DNA from 3 places in the Cellvibrio polysaccharolyticus genome. Region 1 is predicted to be linked to each of the others. Evidence: predicted binding sites of a transcription regulator. Region 1 holds the regulator's gene; each other region holds the start of a gene.

Region 1 (3,283 bases):
TGAATCTTTGCACCAGCACATGGGGTTGCGCATCGAGAAAGAGCACCTGAAACGTCATGCCGGCGGTTTTCAGCGAGTCGATAACGTCGGGGAATTCCGTCAAATCTTGCCAGGCGTTGCGTACATCAATACCAATAGCAAAGCGCTGCTCATTATTTTGATGGGCCTGAATCTGGGCAATCAAGGGTGGCAGCAGGCTGATCGGTAAATTGTCTATGCAATTAAAGCCAACATCTTCCAGCACGTGCAAGGCAGTACTTTTTCCTGAACCTGACAGTCCGCTGACGATGACGAGATGCATAGTAAAATCCTGCTCGGCGTATTAAGGAAAGATCCGCTGAAATCCTGAAACGGCTCCGGTTATCCAGGGCGTGGCTCAGGATGAATAAAAAAAACGTTCAGGGCAAGCGGCAAATTCCGGTGCCGGTTAAATTATGAAACAGCCGCCTGAAAGAGAGCCTGATCACTGTCCGCCTGGCGCAAGGAATCACGAAAACCCGCGTCATTAAGCGAACGAGCCAGAGAGGATAGGGTATCAAGGTGTTCTGCATTAGCATTTTCCGGTACCAGCATAGCGAATAAAATATCCACTTTCTGGCCGTCAATTGCATCAAACTCAATAGGTTGTTTCAGAGTAATCAGGGCGCCTATCGCTTTACTGCCGCATTCCATGCGGCAATGCGGTAAGGCTATCCCGAAACCGATGCCGGTAGATCCCAGGCGTTCCCTGGCTATCAGCCGACGAAAAACTTCATCGGCATTAATAGAGGGTACGGCGCGTGCAATGGTATTGGCGAGAATTTCCAGGGTGCGTTTCTTGCTAACACCTTCAATAGCACACAGGGTGCGATCGGGCGTAATCAGTTCCGGGATTGTCATGGTTAACGATGGCTACGTAATTTTTCTTTGTGTTTAATCAGTTGGCGATCCAGTTTGTCCGCCAGTTTATCAATGGCCGCATACATATCCGCTTCTACGGCATCAGCAAATAAATCCTTACCGCTGACGTGCACCGTGGCTTCCGCTTTTTGATCGAGGTGATCAACCCCAAGGATGACATGCACAGAAGTAATTTTGTCGTGGTGGTTATCCAGCTTTTCCAGTTTGGTTTCTACGTACTGCTTAAGGGCTTCAGTGACTTCCAGGTGATGGCCATTAATCGTAATCTGCATGGATACTTCCTCTTTGTTGGCGATATCAATGGATTTTTCAATCCGTCTTTTTATCTGATTATTTACTCTTTTATTGGTTCGCATTGAACTTCAAATTTGAGAATAAATAACGTTTCCTGATCGGTGCGATTACATCAACGATTTCCGCTCGTTGGACGGCGGGATGTTTAACGACTCCCGGTATTTTGCAATAGTGCGACGGGCTACCTGAATTCCCTGCTCGGCCAGCAGGTCGGTGATTTTACTGTCGCTCAATGGTTTTTTCGCATTTTCGGCGCTGATCAGTTTTTTAATCAGTGCACGAATCGCGGTTGAAGAACACTCGCCACCACCTTCAGTGCTCACATGGCTGGAGAAAAAATACTTCAGCTCAAAAATGCCTTGCGGCGTGTGCATGAATTTTTGTGTGGTTACGCGTGAAATAGTGGACTCATGCATCTGCACAATTTCTGCGATGTCGTGCAGCACCAGCGGCTTCATGGCCTCGGCGCCGTATTCAAGAAAGCCGCGTTGTTTTTCAACAATACAGCTGGCAACTTTCAGCAGGGTTTCGTTGCGGCTCTGCAGGCTTTTTAAAAACCAGCGCGCCTCCTGAAGGTTGTCTTTCAAAAAAGTGTTGTCGCTACTGGAATCGGCGCGCTTGACCATAGAGGCATAGTTGGCGTTGATTCGCAGGCGAGGTGCGATATCCGGGTTCAGCTCGACGATCCAGCGGCCATCGCGTTTTTCAACAAACACGTCCGGTACTACATATTCGGTATCGCCACTGGCAATAATGTCACCAGGGCGGGGGTTCAACCCCTGGATGAGCAAAACTGCCTGGCCCAGTTCATTTTCCTTGAGCCGGGTTTTGCGCATCAGCTGGCGATAGTCGCGGCTGCCAAGCAGCGGCAAATAATTTTTGCAGATGGTTTTGGCGGCTTCGAGGAAGGGCGTATCCGTCGGGAATTGTTGCAGTTGCACCAGCAGGCATTCGGCAAGGTTCTGGCTGCAAACGCCGCAAGGGTCAAATTGTTGCAGGCGATGTTGAACGGCGACCACTTCGTCCAGTTCCAGCTCTTCCAGTTCGGCAGCCAGGCCTTCAAAAATATCGTCCAGAGAAACCGACAGCATGCCGCCAGGTTCAACGGCGTCGATAATGGCCAGCGCAATCAGATAATCGCGATCGGAAAATGGCGTGAGGTTCAGTTGCCACATCAGGTGGTCGTAGATGGAATCGACCGCAGCCCGACGGCTTTCGAAGTCGTTGTCATCATTTTCAAAGTTGCTGCTACCGGAGCTGGATGTCTGGTAAACGTCATCCCAGCTGGTATCTACCGGCAAGTCGGTAGGGATGGATTCATTCCATTCGCCCACGACATCACTTTCGGAAAAGCCATCGCTTTCATTGAAGCTGTCAGTTTCCCGGAAGTCACTGTCGTGATCAGAGAAGTTTTCGCTGCTGTCAGACGAAGAAGAGTGGGCATCACTCAGCGGGCGGTCACCCGGCAGGTCAGCGGCTATTTCAGCCTGGCGTGTGTAATCAAGGTCGTCTTTTTCGGCGGATTCAGGAGGGTTGTCGAAGCTGTCTTCCATCTCCAGCATCGGGTTGGAGTCGAGGGCTTCCTGTATCTCCTGTTGCAGATCCAGTGTGGAGAGCTGCAGCAGGCGAATGGCCTGTTGCAGCTGCGGAGTCATGGTCAGTTGTTGACCGAGCTTTAACTGGAGAGATTGCTTCATCGTTTAAAAAGCTGATCCTGCTTAGACGAGAACAGTGGTCGATGAAGTAGAGTTTAGACAGCCTTGATCTCGCAAGCAACAAGGCTAAGCAATGTTTGTGCCTTGTTGTGTGTTATTTGCAAAAGTCAAGGCCCTGGCGTCAAATAAATCTTCAATCAAAGGCGGAAATTCTCGCCCAGATACACCTCACGCACTTTGTTATTGGCCAAAACTGTCTCGGCAGTGCCTTCGGCGATAATGTGACCTTCACTGACGATATAGGCCGTTTCGCAGATATCGAGGGTTTCGCGCACATTGTGATCGGTAATCAATACCCCGATACCGCGATCTTTCAGGTGTCTTACGATTTGCTTGATGTCATTGACCGAGATGGGGTCAACCCCGGCAAAAGG
Region 2 (3,283 bases), 2.0 Mb from region 1:
ACGCATTAAAAGCGCATTTATTTGGTTATTTATTTAGCCGCGATAATTTGGCTTATCTGGAGCGTGAACTGGTTGTTGTCAGTACGCTGGCGGCGCTTGGCGATGTTAATGCCCAACTGACGTCTCACCTGAGAATCACCAGAAACCTGGGTGTGGATAAAACCCAAATGCAAAAAATAATAACAACCCTGGAGAAAGACGTTGATCCTGCGGTGTCGCGCAACGCACAAAATGTGTTGCAGCAACTCAAATAACGGGAAGCCGTCTCAAGCCAAAGGAAGTAATCATGAATCAGCCATTTATTTCAAAAAGTAAAAAAACTCTGATCCCGATGGGTCTCCTTGCATTGATTTCAGCCTGTACAGTTAACCCGCAACAATCGGCGGTATTAACGCTTGCAGAACAAGGTCATTTTGCGGCGGGTGGCAAGGTTATCCAAAGTGAAGGGCAATTTAATGGCGAGCAGTTATTTAACCCGGCAGGGCAGACCTTGCACGGTGATCATGCGTCGGTCTTTTATCAAATTCCCGTCAATGCACGCCCTCATCCACTGGTGTTTTTGCATGGTGCGGGCCAGTCGGCAAAAACATGGAGCACCACACCGGATGGCAGAGAAGGGTTTCAGGATATTTTTTTGCGTCACCGCTTTCCTGTGTATGTTGTTGATCAACCCCGCCGGGGTCAGGCCGGGCAATCTACTGTTTCAGCAGAAATAACACCCGCAACCCAGGATCAAGCCTGGTTCAATATGTTCCGATTGGGGGCTTACCCGGATTTCTTTGAAGGTGTGCAATTTCCACAAACGCCACAAGCCTTGAACCAATATTTTCGGCAAATGACACCCAACACCGGTGCTTATGATGAACAACTGATCAGTGATGCCATGGCAGAAGTAGTCAAGCGTGCCGGGGAATCCATATTGGTTACCCATTCCCAGGGCGGTGGCCCCGGTTGGTGGACGGCAATAAAATCGGACAATGTTAAAGCTATTGTTTCTTATGAGCCGGGCAGTGGTTTTGTTTTTCCTGAGAATGAATTACCGGAAGCAATGCCAAGCCTGACAGGTACGCTAACCGCCACACCGGTAACCCTGGAACAGTTTAAAAAACTCACCCAAATGCCCATTATCATTTATTACGGCGACAATATTCCCGTGCAAGTGAGTGATAACCCGGGGCAGGACAATTGGCGGGTACGATTGAAAATGGCACAACTCTGGGCAGACACCATTAACCGACATGGCGGTAACGCCAGTGTGGTGCACTTGCCTGAAAAGGGCGTTTATGGAAATACCCACTTCCCTTTTTCTGATTTGAATAATCAAACCATCGCCGGACTGCTCTCAAGCTGGCTTGAACAACATCATCTCAATTAAGCTATCGAGTAATCGCGCCTTATAAAAGCCGCTCACCTGCTGCCAGCAACGCATTAACCGAACCTATCGCGATGTAAAAAACTTGCACCAGAAAAATCCATTCGCGGCATTCGCTCGCACACTCAACGCGCACAATAAAAACTTGTATTAAAAAAAGTACAAGATGGCTGCGCTTTTTTCATTCCTGAATTATGAAAAAACCCTTTAAATACAACTACTTTAATCATTCCATTGTCGATTAATCACGGCTGGCACGGTTTCTGCTGAATACCATCTTGAATACAAGACGGTATTTTTTCACGAGCAGATGCTATGACCGATGTAACAGGATGGACCATTAACGATTGGCTGAGCGCCTACCGTAACCAGACACTGACACCGCGTGAGGCGTTAACCGCATTGCGCAACCAATTGAATCCGCATGATCCTTGCTGGATTGCAATTGCTTCTGACGACCAACTGAATACACAAATTACTGACATTGAAAGACGCGCAGCCGCTGGCGAAACAATGCCACTGGCGGGTGTTCCGTTTGTGGTTAAAGACAATATTGATGTCGCAGGTTTTGCCACCACTGCGGCTTGCCCCGCGTTTTCCTACACACCGCATGAAGATGCCACTGCCGTGGCCTTGTTGCGTCGTGCCGGTGCGGTTGTACTGGCAAAAACCAATCTCGACCAATTCGCAACCGGCTTAAATGGCACCCGCTCGCCCTACGGCGCGGTGCCTAACAGTTTTAACCCGGCTTATATTTCCGGTGGTTCCAGCTCCGGTTCGGCAGTTACGGTTGCACGCGGGTTGGTGCCTTTCAGTTTGGGTACTGACACCGCCGGTTCTGGCCGGGTGCCCGCCGGTTTTAACAATATTATCGGTTTGAAGCCGACTAAAGGTCGTTTCAGTACCAAAGGTGTAGTGCCCGCCTGCCGCAGCCTGGATTGTGTTTCGGTATTTGCGCTCACCCTGGATGACGCCGCGACCGTCGCCGGTGTGTTGCAACAATTCGATGTGAATGATGCCTTTAGTCGCGCCGCAAAACCGGCCACTGCTTTTGCCGCAACACCGCGTTTGGGCATTCCTTCCATTACCGAATGGTATGGCGATAGCCAGGCAGAAGCCGCGTGGCAACAACACCTGAATGATTTACACAAGCTGGGTGCAGAGCTGGTTGAGCTGGACTTTACCCCCATGCAAACGCTGGCGCGCATGTTGTACGAACGCTCTTTTGTTGCCGAGCGTGATGCCGCTACCAAAGACTTTTTTGCCGATCACCGCGATGATGTACACCCGGTGGTGCGCAGCATTATTGAAAATGCCAAAGGCTTTACCGCAACTGATGCCTGGCAGGATGAATACCGTCGCGCCCAACTGGCACGCGAGATTCAGCAAATCATAACCGGTGTGGACGCTCTGGTAGTACCCACCGCACCGCGTTTGCCCACCACAGAAGCAGTGCTTGCTGATCCGGTAGGGGTAAATAGCCAACTCGGCCTGTGGACCAATTTTGTTAACCTGGCAGATCTCTCTGCGCTTTCACTACCCGGTGCGTTTCGTGCTGATGGCCTGCCAGCCGGTATCACCCTGATCGCCGATGCCTGGCAAGACGACGCCCTGATCGCTTTTGGACAGCAGTGGTTGCAACAACTGCAATTGCCACTCGGCGCCACACAAAAAGCCTTCGTGCCAGCGACTGCAAACTCAAAAATTCCCGCCGGATTTTTCCGCCTCGCGGTGGTCGGTGCGCACCTTACCGGTATGCCACTGAATGTTCAGCTGCAAGAACGCCATGCCCGTTTTGTAGAAACCACGCACACCGCTAACAACTATCGCCTTTATGCCCTGCCCGACACAGTGCCGCCAAAACCCGGCTTGCGCCGTGTGTCAGATGCAGCGGAATTTTCCGAAGGCCTG
Region 3 (3,283 bases), 980 kb from region 1:
CCCAACTTTTTATGACCTTATCAAAAAATACGATATGCCCGTTACGCAAGTACCAAATGGCATCGAAAATGAGTGACTTAAGCGACAAGTGTAAAAAAAACTGACGCTTAAATTTTTTTTGGTATTTTAAAACCCCGCCAAGTTTGCCATCATGAGACTTTGGATGACACGCTACATGCATCGCCATTAGCGGGCCGACCTGGAGGGGTTCAAGCAATTTTTTGCCTCCCTGCTCATCCTGCATCTTTTCACTATTTGGATGGCAGCATGAGCCGTAACATTTGTCGATTTTTTTGCCAGCAGTCGCTGCTGGTAATGAGCTTGCTTACAGTAGCCTGTGGTGGTGGCGGCAGCGACTCGGGTTCAGACTCTCGTCCGGTAACCACCGGCTCATCGTCATCAGCAACCTCAATTGCTCCGACACCTTCCAGCGCTCAACAAGCTTCGTCTATCCCGTCGCCAAACGGTACCGCCACTCCAGCCAATTTACACAGCAATGAAATATCGGCGACCAGCGTGAGCCTGGCGTGGGATGCGGTGTCGATGGGCACTCAGGCAGTTCAGTATCGCATTACCCGCAACGGCAAAATCATTGCTACTACAGAGTCTCCCACCTATAACGATAATGGACTGGAACCCGGCCAACAATATCTCTACCGGGTACAGAGTGGCACCACCAGTTGGTCAGCTTACACAGGAGCGCTGGCAATTCGTACCGCGCCTGCAGGCACAGCGGCTAACTCCAGCAGCTCGGCATCGGGAAGACCTGGCGAACTTCCTTACGACAACCAGCCCCCATCAATCCCCTCCGGCTTCCAGGCCACCAACGTTAAAGACACACGTATTGATCTGGTATGGCAAGCAGCACGCGATAACGTCGGGGTCAGTGTTTATGAGATTCATCGTAATGGCGACCTGGTAGCCACCATCAGTGGCCGGGTGCTGACCTATCTGGATCAGAACCTCTCGCCCAACACCCGCTATACCTACACTCTTCGTGCTCGCGACGGCGCTGGTAACGTCTCCGGTTTTAGTCTGCCGCTGGATGCCCAAACTATCGGGACCCTGAGTACGACCGGTGTAAAATTGACATGGCAACACCCGCAACAACGCGAAAACGGCCGCTATCTGGAGCTGAATGAAATTCGGGGTTATGAATTGCGTTATCGCCCCGACAGCCTGAGCGCTTACAAAGTGGTGGCCATCCCTGGAAATACCACCACCGCCTATACTTCAGCGTCCTGGTCCCCCCATTGGGATTTTGAGATTGCCGTTTATGACAACAAAGGCTTGTATAGCGAATTTGTCGCGCTCAGACCTCAATAGCAAAAGCAACGCGGTGCCTGACTCGCAGCCAGGCACCGCGCCTGCTTCAATCCTCACTCAAGCATTTGATTTACATCAAGAGGGGTGTTGGTTTTTTTTACACCCCACCAAAAAAACCTGCCAACAATTCTTATAACTCATTGAAAAAAATGGATTTTTTTAGTTGGCACAATAACTGCTTTGTATTATCCGTTAGTGATCAGGTCCCGAAGACCAAACTTCACATCCCCTCATTTTATTTACACGGAAGATAACGCGATGAAAGCATTTATGAAAACGCTGTTGGCTGGAGGAGCATTGCTCGCTGCAGCTTCCACTACCCAGGCTGCTGTTATCAGCATTAATGTATTTGATGACGCTGCCGCGGCTGAAGCCCTTTTTCTCAGCAAATTGAACCATCATGTAACGGAAGATTTTGAAAATCTGCCACTGCATGGTTTTGCCCAGTCACACTCTAACGACCAATTGGCCTGGGTTGATACTGCAACCACCTTTCAAACCAGCGTTGGCGACTTTACTCTGGTAACTCCTGGCGGCACCAATGCCGGTGACACCGAGCGATCTACAGAATTGAAAATTGAAGACTCTTCTACGGGCGAAGAAGGCCGTGAAGTAGCATCAGGAAACTGGCTCGATAGCAACGATGCCAAGAAAGTGCAGTGGAACATCTCCATCGGTGGCGCACCGTTCAATGCCATCGGCTTTTATCTGGCTGATGCCAACGACCAGGGCGCTCGCCTGATCCTGAAGTTGACCGACGGCAGCGAAGTTGATGCTACTTATCAACTGACCAGTGCCCTGCCAAACGGCAATATCAAGTACATTACTCTTACCAGCGATGTAAGCATCTCCAGCGCCAGCCTGATTTTTGATACAGGTTATGCCGCTCGTGATGGCTGGGGCATTGATAACGTGACCGTTGGCCAAGTACCGGAACCAGGCACTTTGTTGCTGCTCGGTTTGGGTCTGCTGGGTCTCGGTGCTGCACGTCGTCGCATGCGCTCCTGATTACTGACCAGGCAAGACACGAAAAGGCCGGCGCAAGCTGGCCTTTTTTATATTGACTGTAATGGCTCCGCTGTTAAAGCGACTGTCCATCAGCTACTATCCAGGATCGGTAACAGCTCCGGTTTGACGCATGGAAGTTCGCACCCCACCCCACATTCCCCGGAAATTTTCCGGTCTTTCCCGATGGCTGCCTTTATTGCTGGTCACAGCCTTTGTTATTCTTTTTTTCACTACCTGGACAAGTCTTTTTGAACGCTGGACTCGCTGGGACGAAGGGCTTTCCCATGGCCTGTTGATTATCGCCGCATTCTTTTATTTCTTTTATAACAGCCTGCCCTGGCAAACGTACAAAGACCCCATCGCTCTTCGGCTGAGCCTCTTGATCCTTCTCGTGATTTTTTCTGTCACTCAAGCGCTTGCCTGGCATCTGAATATCTTCATTATTGAACAACTTGCCATCCTGCCGCTGCTATTTCTTTTTTATGCCTCGATCTACGGTCTGAAAACTGCCTGGCAGCAACGACTGGTATTTGCTCTGCTCATTTTTGCCATCCCGGTTTGGGATCAACTCAATGATTTGCTACTGTCGATGAGCAGTAACGTGGTGGGCTGGATGGTCAAGGCGATCGGCATGCCTGCACTTATTGAAGGCAATAGTATTTTTATTCCCTACGGGCATATTCTTATTGCCGATGGCTGCTCAGGCATTCGTTATTTCGTTATCGCCCTCGCCCTGGGTTACATCATCAGCCTGTTAAATCACTACAACATCAAGCGCATGCTGATGACACTGCTGGTTGCAGCATCAATCGGTTTATTCGCCAACTGGATTCGAATATTTATTTTGATTCTGGTAGGTCACGAAACAAAAATGCAAAGCCCGCTGATGGCAGACCATGAATATTTTGGCTGGATATTATTCGGCTGCCTGTGTTTACCTGCCATCTAC

What was found. The regulator sigma-54, encoded in region 1, starts transcription at its own class of promoters, with help from an activator protein. The targets are predictions, from matches to a motif close to TGGCACANNNNTTGCNNT.
Region 2: the regulator sigma-54 is predicted to act here: its motif matches at 1,625-1,642, upstream of atzF (allophanate hydrolase).
Region 3: the regulator sigma-54 is predicted to act here: its motif matches at 1,491-1,508, upstream of C4F51_RS02420 (PEP-CTERM sorting domain-containing protein).

The regions. Positions count from the first base shown of each region.
Region 1 is NZ_PRDL01000001.1:1,498,438-1,501,720, forward strand. It holds gene rapZ (RNase adapter RapZ) at 1-301, opposite strand, end outside; gene ptsN (PTS IIA-like nitrogen regulatory protein PtsN) at 433-879, opposite strand; gene hpf (ribosome hibernation-promoting factor, HPF/YfiA family) at 882-1,172, opposite strand; gene C4F51_RS06415 (RNA polymerase factor sigma-54) at 1,302-2,891, opposite strand; gene lptB (LPS export ABC transporter ATP-binding protein) at 3,047-3,283, opposite strand, start outside.
Region 2 is NZ_PRDL01000001.1:3,510,334-3,513,616, forward strand. It holds gene C4F51_RS14840 (cupin domain-containing carboxymuconolactone decarboxylase family protein) at 1-254, shown strand, start outside; gene C4F51_RS14845 (alpha/beta hydrolase) at 287-1,375, shown strand; gene atzF (allophanate hydrolase) at 1,688-3,283, shown strand, end outside.
Region 3 is NZ_PRDL01000001.1:516,307-519,589, reverse strand. It holds gene prsR (PEP-CTERM-box response regulator transcription factor) at 1-76, shown strand, start outside; gene C4F51_RS02425 (fibronectin type III domain-containing protein) at 268-1,326, shown strand; gene C4F51_RS02420 (PEP-CTERM sorting domain-containing protein) at 1,585-2,334, shown strand; gene xrt (exosortase) at 2,465-3,283, shown strand, end outside.